Salinarimonas sp.: one gene and its partner. Each later gene encodes a partner of the first gene's protein in a complex. Links are inferred from orthologs where the notes say so. Each region holds a gene or a part of one and is shown on either strand. Other genes may lie near its edges. The genes, in order: ABL310_RS07280 and trxA.

Region 1 (7,760 bases):
GGGGAGGGCCACGCGCCCGCGCGGGTCTCGACCGGCGCCGCGCTGAGGCACCCGGTCGTGCGCCTCCAGATCGCGATGTTCTGCGTCTATGTCGGCGTCGAGTACGGCGCGGGGCTGTGGATCTTCACCGTGCTGAGCGAGGGCAGGGGGCTGTCCGTCGAGCTCGCGGGGGCGATGGCGGGCCTGTACTGGGCCGGGCTCTTCGTCGGCCGGGTCGGCTTCGGCCTGTTCGCCGAGCGTCTCGGCGAGGACCGCTCGGTGCGGCTCGGGCTCGGCGGCATGGTGGTCGGCGCCGCCGCCTTCGCCTTCGCGCCGACATGGCTCGCGCTGCCGGGCGTGATCCTCATCGGGCTCGCCTGCGCGCCGGTCTTCCCGATGCTGATGTCGCGCACGCCCGCGCGGCTGGGCGAGGCGCTCGCCGCCCACGCCATCGGCTTCCAGGTCTCGGCCGCCATGCTGGGCGGCGTGCTGTTCCCCGCGCTCGGCGGCGTCCTCGCCGATGCGTTCGGCGTCGGCGCCGTACCGCTGATGGTGCTCGCCGCGGCGCTGACGCTCGTTTGGCTCAACACGATCCTCGAGCGGCGCACGCGCTGAGGTCTGCGCAGCCGCACGGATTGACTCGGGCGCGCGCTCGTGCTCAACATTTCAAGAGTTATGGAGATATCGAGAGATGCTCGAGCGTGACGCGCTCTCCGCCTTCGCCGCCCTGTCGCAGGAGACGCGCCTGCGCGTCCTGCGCCTGCTGGTGCGCGCGGGCGAGGCCGGCATGGCGGCGGGCGCGATCGGGGAGGCGGTGGGCGTCTCCTCCTCGGGCCTGTCGTTCCACCTCTCCCATCTCGAGCGCGCCGGGCTGATCGAGGGGCGGCGCGAGAGTCGCTCCATCGTCTACCGCGCGCGGGTGAACGCGCTCTCCGACCTCGTCCGCTTCCTGCTCGAGGAATGCTGCGAGGGGCGTCCCGAGATCTGCGCCCCCGTCCTGAGGAGCCTGCCCATGCGAGACCCGATGCCGGACCGCGTCTACAACGTGCTCTTTCTGTGCTCGGGCAACAGCGCCCGCTCGATCATGGCCGAGAGCCTTCTGCGCAAGGAGGGCGCGGGCCGCTTCCGCGCCTTCTCCGCCGGCTCGCGGCCGAAGGGCGCCGTCGACCCGCTGGCGCTGAAGGTGCTCGACGCCTTCGACATGCCGACGGAGGACCTGCGCTCGAAGTCCTGGGCCGAGTTCGCCGAGCCGGGCGCGCCCGCGTTCGACTTCGTCTTCACCGTCTGCGACGCCGCCGCCGGCGAGCCCTGCCCGGTCTGGCCGGGCCAGCCGATGACGGCGCATTGGGGCATCGAGGACCCCGCCGCCGTCGAGGGCGCGCCCTTCGAGCGCGAGCGCGCCTTCGGCCAGGCCTTCCGCTACCTGAAGAACCGCATCTCGGTCTTCACCAGCCTGCCGATCGCGAGCCTCGACCGGCTCGCCTTGTCGAGAAAGCTCGACGAGATCGGGACCCTGACCGGCGCCTCCGTGGGCGCCGTCGTTCCGTTCACCCGCGAGAGCGCCTGATCATGTCCGTTTTCGAGCGTTTCCTCACGCTCTGGGTCGCCCTGTGCATCGTCGTCGGCGTGGCCCTGGGGCGCCTCGTGCCCGAGATGTTCCAGGCGCTCGCCGCCGTCGAGATCGCGCAGGTGAACCTTCCCGTCGCGGCGCTGGTCTGGCTGATGATCTTCCCCATGCTGGTGAAGATCGATTTCGCCGCGCTGGGCGAGGTGACGCGGCAATGGCGCGGCATCGGGGTGACGCTCTTCGTCAACTGGGCGATCAAGCCGTTCTCGATGGCGGTGCTGGGCTGGATCTTCATCGGCTGGCTGTTCCGCCCGCTCCTGCCACAGGACCAGATCGAGAGCTACATCGCAGGCCTGATCCTGCTCGGCGCGGCGCCCTGCACGGCCATGGTCTTCGTCTGGTCGAACCTGTGCCGGGGCGAGCCGCGCTTCACCATCACGCAGGTGGCGCTCAACGACGTCGTGATGGTGTTCGCCTTCGCGCCCATCGTGGCGCTGCTGCTGGGCCTCTCCGCCATCGTCGTGCCGTGGGAGACGCTGCTCCTCTCCGTCGTGATCTACATCGTCGTGCCGGTGATCGCCGCCTGGGTGGTGCGCCGGCGCGTGCTCGCCCGCGGCGGCGCGGCGGCGCTCGACGCGCTGCTTGCGCGGCTCCAGCCGATCTCCATCGTCGCGCTGCTCGCGACGCTGGTCCTGCTCTTCGGCTACCAGGGCGACCAGATCGTCGAGCAGCCGCTCGTCATCCTGCTCCTCGCCGTGCCGATCTTCCTGCAGGCCTACCTCACCTTCGGCCTCGGCTACCTGCTCAACCGCGTTCTCGGCGAGAGCCACGCCGTCGCCGGCCCCTCCGCCCTGATCGGCGCCTCGAACTTCTTCGAGCTCGCGGTGGCCACCGCCATCGCGCTGTTCGGCTTCACCTCCGGCGCGGCGCTCGCGACGGTGGTGGGCGTGCTGATCGAGGTGCCGGTGATGCTCTCCCTCGTCGCCATCGTGAACCGCTCGCGCGCCTGGTACGAGCGCGGCGCCGTCCGCCGCGCGACCTCCGCCGCCTCGTCGTCCAAATCCTGATCCGAAGGACGCCTCCCATGACCCTGCGCGTCGGCATCAACGGCCTCGGCCGCATCGGCAGGCTCGCCCTGCGCGCGGCGCTGGGCGGCGCCGAGCGGCCGGACGACGATCCGCGCCGCGACAACCGGCTCGAGATCGTCGCCGTCAACGAGCTGAAGGGCTCGGCGGCGGCGCTGGCGCACCTCGTCGAGTTCGACTCGGTCCAGGGCCGCTGGCGCGCGCCGATCCGCGCGGAGGGCGAGGGCGCGCTCCGCATCGGGGACCGCTCGATCGCCTTCTCGCAGCACGCCGCGCCCGGCGACGTCCCGTGGGGCGATCTCGGCGTCGACGTCGTGATCGAGGCGACCGGCAAGTTCCTGACGCCGCAGGCGCTCGAGGGCCATCTCGCCCGCGGCGCGAGGCGCGTCGTCGTCGCGGCGCCGGTGAAGGACCCCTCCGTCCTCAACGTGGTCGTCGGCGTCAACGAGCATCTCTACGACCCGCAGAGCCACCCCATCGTCACCGCCGCCTCCTGCACGACGAACTGCCTCGCGCCGGTGGTGAAGGTGGTGCACGAGGCGATCGGGATACGGCACGGCCAGATCACCACGATCCACGACCCGACGAACACCAACGTCGTCCACGACGCGGTCCACAAGGACCTGCGCCGCGCCCGCTCGGCCATGCTCTCGCTCCAGCCGACGACGACGGGGAGCGCGACCGCGATCGCGCTGATCTATCCCGAGCTGAAGGGCAAGCTGAACGGCCACGCGGTGCGCGCGCCGGTGCTCAACGCCTCGCTGACGGACTGCGTCTTCGAGCTCGCCCGCGAGACCACGGCCGAGGAGGTCAATCGCCTCTTCGCGCAGGCCGCCGCCGGGCCCCTCGCCGGCATCCTCGGCTACGAGGAGCGCCCGCTCGTCTCCGCCGACTACGCGCGGGACACCCGCTCCTCCATCGTCGATGCGCCCTCCACCATGGTCACCGACGGCACGCTGCTCAAGGTCTACGCCTGGTACGACAACGAGATGGGCTACGCCTGCCGCATGGTCGACCTCGTGACGCACATGGCCCGGACGGGGATCTGAGATGACCGCCGGCACGCGCAACTACGCCGTCGTCACGGCGAGCTATTGGGGCTTCACGCTCACCGACGGCGCCCTGCGCATGCTGGTGCTGCTCTACTTCTTCCAGCTCGGCTACTCGCCCTTCACGCTCGCCTTCCTGTTCCTGCTCTACGAGGCCGCCGGCATCGGCGCCAACATGATCGGCGGCTGGCTCGCGACCCGCTTCGGCATCCCGCGCATGCTCATGACCGGGCTCGCGACGCAGATCACGGGCTTCCTCGTCCTCTCCGCCGTCTCGCCGGACTGGGCGGTGGCGCTCTCCGTCGTCTGGGTGGTCGTGGCGCAGGGGATCTGCGGCGTCGCCAAGGACCTGACCAAGACGGCCTCCAAGAGCGCCATCAAGGTGGCCGAGGCGCAGGCCCGCAGGGAGGCCGGCGAGAGCCGGCTGTTCCGCTGGGTCGCGTTCTTCACCGGCTCGAAGAACGCCATGAAGGGCTTCGGCTTCTTCCTCGGCGGCGTGCTCCTGCAGACGCTCGGCTTCCAGCTCGCGCTCTGGACGATGGCGGGCGCGCTCGCCCTCGTCCTCGCGGGCGTCGTCCTGGCGCTGCCGCGGGACATGGGCCGGGCGAAGGCCTCGAAGAGCGCCAAGGAGCTCTTCGCCAAGTCGCGCGGGGTGAACCTGCTCGCCGGCGCGCGCGTGGCCCTGTTCGGCGCGCGGGACGTCTGGTTCGTCGTCGGCGTGCCGGTCTTCCTCTACGCGAACGGCTGGACCTTCACCATGGTCGGCGCCTTCCTCGCCGCCTGGACCATCGGCTACGGCGCGGTGCAGGCGGTGGCGCCGAGCTTCGTCAAGCGCAGCCCGGACGGGCTCACCTCCGAAGTCGACGGGGCGCGGGCGTGGTCCTTCGGCCTCGCGGCGATCCCCGCGCTGATCGCGGCGGCCCTGGCCTCCGGGATCGGCCGGCCGGACCTCGTCCTCGTCGCGGGGCTCGGCGTATTCGGCATCGCCTTCGCGGTGAATTCCTCCGTCCATTCCTACCTGATCCTCGCCTATGCCGGCTCGGAGAAGGCGGCGGAGGACGTCGGCTTCTACTACGCGGCCAACGCGGCGGGGCGCTTCACGGGCACGCTCCTGTCGGGCCTGCTCTACCAGGCCGGCGGCATCCTCGCCTGCCTGCTGGGCTCGGCCGTGATGCTCTCGATCTGCTTTGCCGTGACGCTCGCCCTGCCCCGGGCGCGGGAGGCGACGGCAGCGACCTGAGCCGCCGGAAAGGCCTTACGGAACCCCGCGCGGCGCGCGTCATTCCCCATCGGTCCAGTTTCGACAGGCCGGAGGCGGCATGACCCGCACCACCTTCCTCCTCGCGACGCTCCTGATCCTCGCGCTGTCGCTCGCGCCCCGCGCGGGGCTGGCGCAGCAGGAGAGGGGGGCCGACGCCGCGACCGGCTCGGTGGCCGACACGCGCGACCAGCCGACCCGCGACCAGATCCGCCGCCTGCTGCGCGAGCGCGACGGCGCCGATGGCGGCGACTTGCCGCCGCCCTCGGCGATCTCCCCCGAGATCGACCTCCTCGCGCCCGCACCGGACGAGTTCCAGGAGCCCTGACCATGGCCGACGACCCGACCCGCGACCGCCCCAACCTGAACGACGAGGACGTCAGCCGCCTGCGCAACGAGCAGCGCCGCGAGAACGCGCCGGTGGGGGAGGGCGGACCGGAAGGCAACCTGACGCAACAGAAGGCCTGGGGCGATCCCGGCGGCGAGGCGCACGCCTATCGCGCCGCCACGAGCGGATCGGGCGGCGACGCCTCGACGCACGGCGATCTCACCGCGCAGGAGACGCCGGAGACGACGCGCCGCCTCGCGACCGGCGAGACGCCGGAGAGCCGCGCGCGCGCCAACCGCGACGCGGACGACGCGGCGGAGCATCTCGGCCAGAAGGAAGAGTGAGCGAGCGCCCTCAGCGATGTCGTCCCGGACGGCGAAGCCGATCCGGGACCTATACGCTCGACCTCGGATCGAGCGCGCATGGCGCGCTCGTCGCGCTACACCTCAATCCTCGGGATCACGGAAGCGCAGCCTGAAGGCTGCGACACCGACGTCGGCGTTCATGGGTCCCGGATCGCCTTCGGCGTCCGGGATGACGGTGATCGACGACGCTGAAGTCGACGACAGCCCCGCCAATGCCTTGCAGGCTCCGAGCGCCCTCAGCGATCCGTTTGCAGGTGGCGCTCGAGATAGGCGAGCGCGTTCTGCCGGTCGCTCTGGCTCGCGCCGGCGATGGCCTGATCGTAGAGGTCGGCGATCCAGGGATCGCGGCTCGGATCGGCGGCGTCGCGGGCGAGGGTGAGCCACATCAGCCCGAGCGCCCGTTGGCGGGGAACGCCCTCGCCGGTGAGCAGCATGTGCCCGAGCACCGCCTGGGACGCGATGTGCCCCTTCTCGGCGGCGAGGTTGAGCCAGCGCGCGGCCATGCGCGGGTTCGCCGTCACGCCGCGGCCGTCGAGATAGAGGCGCGCCAGGTTGTACTGCGCGTCCGCGTCGCCGAACCAGGAGGCGGCGTAGGAGAACATCTCGTGCGCCCGCGCGGTGTTCTGGCGCACGTAGGTGCCGGGAATGCCGTCCAGGAAATAGACGCCGAGCGCCACGAAGGCGTTGGAGACGACGCCGGCGTCCGGCGCGTCCGGCGACTGCTCGGCGTGGCCGTCGGCGATCCCGGAGAAATACTCGAAGGCCTTCAGGTCGTCGTGGGGCACGCCGTCGCCGGCCGCGTACATGCGGCCGAGCTTCCATTGCGCCAGCGTGTCGCCCTGCACCGCCGCGAACTCGAGCGCGCGCACGGCGCCCGCCTTGTCGCCGGCATTGTAGTCGCGCATCCCCGAGCGCAGCGCGTCGCGCACGGAGGCGAAGGGCGAGGCCGCCTCGCCCGAGCGCGCGCCGTCGACCGCCAGCGCCGGACCCGTCAGGAGGGCCGTCGCCAGCACCAGGGCGTATGCGCCACGACGTGTCCGCCTAGATATCGGCATAGCACTGCTTTTCGCCCTTGGCACCCGGATGGGTGACCGCGCCGTAGCGGGCGGGGCCGACCGTCTGGGCGAACTTCCACAGCGTGCCGGACCCGTAGCCGATCTCGCGCGGCTGCCACTTCTGGCGGCGCGCATCGAGCTCCTCGTCCGACAGGTGCACCTGGAGGGTGCCGTTGATCGCGTCCATCTCGATGACGTCGCCGTCCTCGAGGAGGCCGATCGGCCCGCCCACGGCGGCCTCGGGGCCGACGTGGCCGATGCAGAAGCCACGCGTCGCGCCCGAGAAGCGGCCGTCGGTGATGAGCGCGACCTTGTCGCCCATGCCCTGGCCGTAGAGCGCGGCGGTGGTCGAGAGCATCTCGCGCATGCCGGGGCCGCCCTTGGGGCCCTCGTAGCGGATGACGAGCACCTCGCCCTCCTTGTATTCCTTGTTGCGCACCGCGGCGAAGCAGGCCTCCTCGCCGTCGAAGACGCGGGCCGGGCCCTTGAAGACCTGCTTCTCGGGCGGCATGCCGGCGACCTTCACGATGGCGCCCTCCGGCGCGAGGTTGCCCTTGAGGCCGACCACGCCGCCGGTCACGGTGATCGGCTTGTCGGCCGGGCGCACCACGTCCTGATCCGGGTTCCACTTCACCGAGGCGAGGTTCTCCGCCATGGTGCGGCCCGTCACCGTCATGCAGTCGCCGTGCATGTAGCCCTGGTCGAGGAGCGTCTTCATCAGGAGCGGAATGCCGCCCACCTCGAAGAGATCCTTCGCCACGTAGCGGCCGCCGGGCTTGAGATCGGCGACGTAGGGCGTGCGCCGGAAGATCTCCGCGACGTCGAACAGGTCGAACTCGATGCCGCATTCGTGCGCGATCGCCGGCAGGTGCAAGGCCGCGTTGGTCGAGCCGCCCGAGGCCGCGACGACCGTCGCGGCGTTCTCCAGCGCCTTGCGGGTGACGATGTCGCGCGGGCGGATGTTCTTCTCGATGAGATCCATGACCATCTCGCCCGCCGTCATGCAGAACTGGTCGCGGATCTCGTAGGGCGCGGGCGCGCCGGCGGAATAGGGCAGCGCGAGGCCGATCGCCT
Region 2 (7,699 bases), 3.6 Mb from region 1 along the record:
GCGGCGATCGCGAAGCTGCCCAACGGCGCCGTGGTGCTGCCGGGCCTCGACCGGGATGGCGACGCGGAGGCCTGGCGCGCCGTCTGCGGCGACCGGGAGACGGGCCTCGCCCCGGCCCACGGCCATCCCCAGGCGGTGATGGCGCGGCTCTTGTCGGAGTCGCTGCGCATCGCGCGCGAGGACGTCGCCGTGCTCGGCGAGGCCGACCCTGCCGGCCGGGCCCGCGAGGCGATGCTGTCCGAAGCCATGCGCCCGGCCGAGACCACCGAGGCCTGGGCGGCCCTCGACCCCGCATTCCGCGCGCGGCTCGCCGAGGACGGCTGCGCCGGCCTCGCGCTGGTCGAGGCCGCGGACGAGCGCGAGGAGGCGCTCGCCATCGCGGTGGCGCTTCGCGAGACGCTGGAGACGCCCGGCCGCACCGCCGCCCTCGTCACGCCGGACCGCGGGCTGGCGCAGCGCGTCTGCGCCGAGCTCGCCCGCTGGGGCGTCGCGGTGGACGATTCGGCGGGGACCAGCCTCGCGGAGGCCGAGGCCGGCAAGCTCGCCCGCCTCGCGGCGGAGGCCGCGGCCGAGCGCTTCGCGCCGCTCGCCACGCTCTCGCTCCTGCACCATCCGGCGGTGCGGCTGGGGCTCTGCGCGGAGGATCTCGCCCGCGGGCGCGCGGCGCTGGAGATCGGCGTCCTGCGCGGGCCGGAGCCGCGGCCCGGGCTCGACGGGCTGTCCGCCGCGCTCGCCCTGCGCCGGGTCGAGACGGCGCGCGATCACCGCGCCCCCCGCCCGCGCAAGCGCCTCACGCGTGAGGACTGGGACCTCGCGCAGGCGGTGCTGGACGCCCTCGGCGAGGCCTTCGCCGGCTTCGAGCCGGACATGGCGCGGGGCGTCCGTTCGCTTCCTGCCCTGGCCGCGGCGCATCGCGCAGCGGTGGAAGCGCTGGCGACGCCGGCCCCGGGCGCGGAGCTCGACACCGACCTCTTCGCCGACGGCTCGGACGAGGCGCTCGCCGCCCTGTTCGACGACCTCGCCCTGGTCGACGCCGACGCGGCGCTGGAGGGCGTCTTCCTCGACTATCCCGGCTTCTTCGCCACCCTCGCCCGCCAGCGCCGTGCCCCCGGCCGCGCGGAGGCCACGCATCCCCGGCTGAAGATCCTGGGCCTCCTCGAGGCGCGCCTGATTCGCGCCGACCGGGTCGTGCTCGGCGGGCTCGACGAGGGCGTCTGGCCGCCGCGGGCGAAGACGGACGCCTTCCTCAACCGGCCTTTGCGCGAGGAGATCGGCCTGCCGCCGCCCGAGCGCCGGCTCGGCCAGACGGCGCACGATTTCGTCCAGGCGCTCGGCGCCCACGACGTGGTGATGACCCGCGCGGCGAAGCGCGACGGCGCGCCGACCGTGCCCTCGCGCTTCCTGCAGCGGCTCGAGGCCTTCGCCGGCGCCGAGCGCCACGCCGCCATGGCGGCGCGCGGCGAGCGGCTCCTCGCGTTCGCGGCCCGGCTCGACGCGGCGCCGCCCGCTCCGCCCCTGCCGCAGCCGGCGCCGAAGCCCGACCCCGCGCTCTTCCCCCGCCGCCTTTCGGTGACCGAAATCGAGACGCTCCTGCGCGATCCCTATTCCATCTTCGCCCGGCACGTGCTCGGCCTCGATCCGCTGGAGGAGATCGCCGTCGCGCCGGGCGCAGCCGAGCGCGGCACGCTCATCCACGACACCTTCGCCCAATTCGTCGAGGCCTACCCGTCGGCGCTCCCCGCCCCCGAGATCGCGGCGGCGAAGCTGCGCCAGATCGGCCTCGACCTGTTCGCGCCGCTGGAGGAGGCCTATCCCGAGGTGCGCGCCGAATGGTGGCCGCGCTTCGAGCGCGTGATCGACGGCTACCTCGCCTGGGAATACGCCCGCCGCCCGGCTCTCGCGGCGATCGCGGTGGAGCGCCCGGGCAAGCTTTCGATCCCGATCGGGGCGGAGACCTTCACGCTCTCCGTGCGCGCGGACCGGATCGAGACCGGGCGGGACGGATCGGCCACGATCGTCGACTACAAGACCGGGACGCCGCCCACCTCGAAGATGGTCTTCGCCGGCTTCTCGCCGCAGCTGACGCTCGAGGCGGCGATGCTGGCGCGTCGCGCCTTTGAGGGCGTGGCGCAGCCCGAGGAGCCGCCGGAGCTGCTCTACGTCCACGCGTCCGGCGGCAAGGACCCGTTCAAGCCCTGCCCGATCGCCCCGCCCAAGGACGAGGAGCGCGACGTGGCCGATCTCGTCGAGGAGCATTTCGAGCGGCTCGCGGGCCTCGTCGCCCGCTTCCTTTCCGGCGATTACGGCTACGTCTCGCGGCCCTATCCGCAATACGCGCTGCGCTATTCGAGCTACGACCACCTCGCGCGGGTGAAGGAATGGTCGGCCGCCGGGGCCGAGAGCGGGGAGGGCGAAGCGTGAGCGGCGGGGCCATCATGAAAATCCCGCCGCAGGTGATCGCCCACCAGCGCCGCGCCGCCGATCCCGGCCTCTCGGCCTGGGTCTCGGCGAACGCCGGCTCGGGCAAGACCAAGGTCCTCACCGACCGGGTGATGCGGCTGATGCTGGAGGGCACGCCGCCGGGGCGCATCCTGTGCCTCACCTTCACCAAGGCCGCGGCGGCCAACATGTCGATCCGCATCTTCGACACGCTCTCGCAATGGGTGAGCCTCGACGATTCCGGGCTGTCCGCCCGGCTCGAGGCCCTCGACGGCCGGCGCCCGGACGCGCGCCGCCTCGTCGCCGCCCGCCGGCTGTTCGCGCGGGCGGTGGAGACGCCGGGCGGGCTCAAGATCGAGACGATCCACGCCTTCTGCGAGCGGCTCCTGCACATCGCGCCGTTCGAGGCCAACGTGCCGGCGAGCTTCGTCGTCCTCGACGACGACCAGGCGAACGAGCTGATGCAGGCCGCGAAGAAGGGCGTTCTCGCCGCCGCGGCGCTCGGCGACGGCGCGGCGGCGGAGGCCTTCGCCGCGGTCAACGCCCATGTCGCCGGCGATCGGCTCGACGGCGTCCTGCGCGAGGCGCTCGCCTGCAAGGACGTGCTCGGCGCGCCCGAGAGCCGGGCCGATGCGCTCCGCCGGCTCGCCGCGGCGCTCGGCGTCGCCGAGGGCGAGGACGAGGCGGCGATCGAGGCCGCCATGCTCGCCGGCGCGCTGCCCGCGGGCGAGCGCGCGGAGCTCGCCTCGGCCTTCCTCGCGAGCGGCGCGTCGACCGACGCCAAGCAGGCCGCCTGCCTGCAGGCGATGGCCGAGGCGCGCGACGACGCCGCCCGGCGCGCCGCCTATCGCGGGCTGTTCTTCGGCAAGAGCGGCCCCAAGGCCGACCGCAGCCTCGCCACCAAGGCGCTGGGCGAGGCGGTGAAGGCCCGCCTGATCGGCGAGCGCGACCGGCTCGTCGCCCTCGACGAGCGTCGCCGCGCCGCCGCCGCGCTCTCGCGCACGAGCGCGCTGTTCGCGCTGGCGGGCGCGATCTTCGAGCGGGTCGAGGCGGAGAAGCGCCGGCTCGGCGCGCTCGACTTCGACGACCTGATCCGCAAGACGCTGGAGCTGCTGCGCCGCGGGGAGGCGGCCTGGCTGCTCTACAAGCTCGACCGCGGCATCGACCACGTCCTCGTCGACGAGGCGCAGGACACCAATCCCGAGCAATGGGAGGTCCTGCGCCACATCACGCAGGACTTCCACGCGGGCGCCGGCGCCGCCGGTGAGAGGCCGCGCACGATCTTCGCCGTGGGGGACCCGAAGCAGTCGATCTACTCGTTTCAGGGGGCGGATCCGCGCCGGTTCGAGGAGAGCCGCCGGCACTGGAGGGGCCTCGCCGCGGCGGGCGGCTACCCGTTCGAGGAGGTGCCGCTCACCGTCTCCTTCCGCTCGGCGCCCACCGTGCTGCGTGCCGTCGACACGGTCTTCGCCCTGCCCGCGCATTATCGCGGCCTCGACCCGTCGGACGATGCGGTCGGCACCGTGCACGAGAGCGTGCGGCCCGAGGCGCCGGGCCTCGTCGAGCTCTGGCCCTGCGAGCGGCCGAGCCCCGCGGCCGAGCCCGACGCCTGGACGCATCCGGTCGACGCGGTGGAGGCGCACGCGCCGGCCGTCGTCACGGCGCGGCGCATCGCCAAGGCGGTTTCGACCTGGACGACGACGGGCGATCATTGCGGGCGCGTGCGCCGGCCGGGCGACGTGCTCGTCCTGGTGCGCAAGCGCAACGCCGCCTTCCACGCGGTGATCAAGGCGCTGAAGGACCGCGGCATCCCCGTCGCCGGCGCCGACCGGCTCTCGCTCACCCGCCACATCGCGGTGGAGGACCTGATCGCCGCCGGCCGCGCGGCGCTCCTGCCCGACGACGATCTCACCCTCGCGACCGCGCTGAAATCGCCCCTCGTCGGCCTCGACGACGACGATCTCGTGCGCATCGCCGCGCGCCGCGGCGGGGAGACGAGCCTCGCCGCCGCCCTCGCCCGGGCGGCCGAGGCGGGCGACCCCGCCGCGCGGCGCGGGCGCGAGGCGCTCGACGCCTGGCGCGGGCTCGCCGCCGCGCACGGGCCGTTCGGCTTCTACGCCGCCCTGCTCGGCCCGCGGGGCGGGCGGCGCGCCCTCGTCTCCCGCCTCGGGTCGGAAGCCGGCGACGCCATCGACGCCTTCCTCGGCCTCGCCCGGGAGGCGGAAGCGCCGGAGGCGCCGTCGCTGGCGCGCTTCCTCGCCGGCTTCGAGGGCATCGAGCGCGAAATCAAGCGCGACCTCGAGAGCGTCGCCGACGAGGTGCGCGTGATGACGGTGCACGGCGCCAAGGGGCTCGAGGCCCCGGTCGTGATCGTGCTCGACGACGCGGGCGCGCAGGCGGGCCGGCTCTCGGCCCTGCTCGAGCTGGCCGACGATCGCGACGAGCCGCTGCCGGTCTGGGCCCCGTCGAAGGAGCTCGATTGCGCGCCCCTCGCCACGGCCCGCGAGGCCGCCAAGGCCCGCGCCGCCGAGGAGGCGAACCGCCTCCTCTACGTCGCCCTCACCCGCGCCGAGAGCCATCTCGTGGTCGCGCCCTTCCTCAACCGCGCCGACCGCGACGAGCCGGAGACCGCCTGGTCGACCATGGTCCGCGTCGCGCTCGCGGACGCGCCCGGCCCTGCCGAGGCCGACCTGCCCTATGTCGCGGGCGCCCTCGTCTGGCGCGAGAACGCCGACGTGCCGGCGGGTTCCGGCGCGCCCGGCGCCAGCGAGGCCCCCGCGCCCGCGCCGGCGGAGCCCCCCGCCTGGCTCTTCGCCCCCGCCGCGCAGGAGCGCGAGGCGCCCCCGCCGCTGCGCCCGTCGAACGCGCTCTCCGCCGCCGATCGCCGGCCGCGCCCGGCGGACAAGCCCTTCGTCGCCGCCGCGCGCCTGCGCGGCACGCTGATCCACGCCCTGATCGAACGCCTCCCCGCCCTGCCGGAGGCGGCGCGCGCGCAGGCGGCGCGCGCCTTCGTCGACGCCCGGGCCAGGGGCCTCGACGAAAACACGCGCGGGGCGATCGTCTCCGACGCCTGCGCCGTCATCGCCGACCCCCGGCTCGCGCCCCTGTTCGCCCCCGAGGCCCTGGCGGAGGCGCCGGTGGCCGGCCGGGTGCGCCTGCCGGACGGCGTCGAGATCGCCGTCGCCGGCCAGATCGACCGGCTCGCGATCACGGACGAGGCCGTGTTCTTCGCCGACTTCAAGACCGCCGCGCGCCCGCCCGCGCCCGACGCGCCGCTCCCCGAGACCACGCGCGCGCAGCTCGCCCTCTATGCTGCGCTGCTCGCGCGGATCTGGCCGGAGCGGCGCATCGAGGCCCGCCTCGTCTGGACCGCGGGCCCCACCGTGCGGACCCTCTCGCCGGCGGAGCTGGAGGAGGGCCTCGCCATCGCCGCGCGCCGCCGCCGGGAGGCGGGCGGTTGAGGCCCGCCCGGGACCCGCCGCCCGCCCGCATGCGCAATCCCGCGCGCTTGATCGGCGCGCGGGCGACGCCTACCTTGCGCTCAACACGCGCAGACAGCGGGCGGCGCGCGGCCGCCCCGACAAGCAAGGAACCTATTCCATGGCGACGATGAAGGTGACCGACCAGAGCTTCGAGGCGGACGTGCTGCAGTCCGGCGAGCCCGTGGTCGTGGATTTCTGGGCCGAGTGGTGCGGCCCCTGCCGGATGATCGGCCCGGCCCTCGAGGAGATCGCCGGCGACATGGCCGGCAAGGTCAAGATCGCCAAGATCAACGTCGACGAGAACCCCGGCGTCGCCGGCCAGCTCGGCATCCGCTCGATCCCGACGCTGATGATCTTCAAGGGCGGCCAGCTCGCCTCCCAGAAGGTCGGCGCCGCGCCCAAGGGCGACCTCCAGCGCTGGATCGAGGCGAACGTCTGATCCCGCCCACGCTTGACGGGCCTCTCGCCCCTCTTGCATGAGAGTTCCGCGGCCCGCCCCTCCCCGGCGGGCCGCGCGAGAGACCCGGACCCATGCTCAAGACCCGCCTGATCCCCTGCCTCGACGTCAAGGACGGCCGCGTCGTCAAGGGCGTGCAGTTCGTCGACCTGCGCGACGCGGGCGATCCCGTCGAATGCGCCGTGGCCTACGACCGGGCGGGCGCGGACGAGCTCTGCTTCCTCGACATCACCGCGAGCCACGAGGATCGCGGCATCCTTCTCGACGTCGTCACCCGCACGGCGGAGGCCTGCTTCATGCCGCTCACCGTGGGCGGCGGCGTGCGCACGGTGGACGACATCCGCGCGCTCCTGCTGGCGGGGGCCGACAAGGTCTCGATCAACACCGCCGCCGTCGCGGACCGCGATTTCGTCCGCCGCGCCTCGGAGAAGTTCGGCGCGCAGTGCATCGTGGTGGCCATCGACGCCAAGCGCGTCTCTGCCGAGGGCGAACCGACCCGCTGGGAGATCTTCACCCATGGCGGGCGCAAGGCCACCGGCCTCGACGCGATCGCCTACGCGAAGGAGGTCGTGGCGCTCGGCGCCGGCGAGCTCCTCGTCACCTCCATGGACAAGGACGGCACCAAGTCCGGCTACGACGTCGCGCTGATGCGCACGATCGCCGACGCGGTCTCCGTGCCGGTCATCGCGTCCGGCGGCGTCGGCACCCTCGACCATCTCGTCGCCGGCGTGCGCGACGGCCACGCCAGCGCCGTGCTGGCCGCCTCGATCTTCCATTTCGGCGAGCACACGATCGGCGAAGCCAAGCGCGCCATGGCCGACGCGGGGCTCCCCGTGCGGCTCGACGCCTGACCCCGCCCGGCGAGCGCTTCCGATGACCGGCTTCACCCTCCCCGATCTCGCCCGCATCCTCGCCGCGCGCGCGGCCGCCTCGCCGGACGAGTCCTACACCGCCCGGCTCGTCGCCGATCCGCAGCGCGCCGCCAAGAAGTTCGGCGAGGAGGCGGTCGAGGCCGTCATCGCCGCGACGGCGGGCGACCGCGCGGCGCTCGTCTCCGAGAGCGCCGACGTGCTCTATCACCTGCTCTGCCTGCTCCAGGCCCGCGGCGTCGCGCTCGACGAGGTCATGGCCGAGCTCGAGGCGCGCACCGGCCGTTCCGGCCTCGCCGAGAAGGCCGCGCGTACGGAGGACGGCGTGCGCGCCCCCGATCCGGCCGAGGGAGGCCGCCCGTGAACCCGGTCGATCCCGCCCACCGCGAGACCCTCGCCGAGGCCGCCCAGCGCGGCGACATCTCGCCCTATCGCCGCTTCACCCGCGACGA

What was found.
Region 2: the proteins of ABL310_RS07280 (region 1) and trxA are in contact, whole or in part, in an NMR structure (PDB 2IPA), measured with the Bacillus subtilis proteins. The link is inferred for Salinarimonas sp. from one-to-one orthologs.

What each region holds. Positions count from the first base shown.
Region 1 is NZ_CP157794.1:1,555,041-1,562,800, forward strand. The notes cover bases 1-2,774. They hold ABL310_RS07280 (arsenate reductase ArsC), read left to right. Parts: upstream 1-1,003; coding sequence 1,004-1,546; downstream 1,547-2,774. Other genes in these bases: ABL310_RS07270 (MFS transporter), read left to right, coding at 1-594; arsB (ACR3 family arsenite efflux transporter), read left to right, coding at 1,549-2,613; ABL310_RS07290 (ArsJ-associated glyceraldehyde-3-phosphate dehydrogenase), read left to right, coding at 2,631-2,774. Also shown: more of ABL310_RS07290, read left to right, coding at 2,775-3,680; organoarsenical effux MFS transporter ArsJ, read left to right, coding at 3,682-4,920; ABL310_RS07300 (hypothetical protein), read left to right, coding at 5,000-5,266; ABL310_RS07305 (hypothetical protein), read left to right, coding at 5,269-5,610; ABL310_RS07310 (tetratricopeptide repeat protein), read right to left, coding at 5,868-6,686; ilvD (dihydroxy-acid dehydratase), read right to left, coding at 6,673-7,760. UniProt on the Bacillus subtilis protein: Catalyzes the reduction of arsenate [As(V)] to arsenite [As(III)]. In vitro, can dephosphorylate para-nitrophenyl phosphate (pNPP).
Region 2 is NZ_CP157794.1:5,195,736-5,203,434, reverse strand. Bases 4,987-7,699 are described here. They hold trxA (thioredoxin), read left to right. Parts: upstream 4,987-6,039; coding sequence 6,040-6,360; downstream 6,361-7,699. Other genes in these bases: coaA (type I pantothenate kinase), read left to right, coding at 7,608-7,699; ABL310_RS24180 (phosphoribosyl-ATP diphosphatase), read left to right, coding at 7,252-7,611; hisF (imidazole glycerol phosphate synthase subunit HisF), read left to right, coding at 6,453-7,229; addA (double-strand break repair helicase AddA), read left to right, coding at 4,987-5,900. Also shown: double-strand break repair protein AddB, read left to right, coding at 1-2,421; more of addA, read left to right, coding at 2,436-4,986. UniProt on the Bacillus subtilis protein: Participates in various redox reactions through the reversible oxidation of its active center dithiol to a disulfide and catalyzes dithiol-disulfide exchange reactions.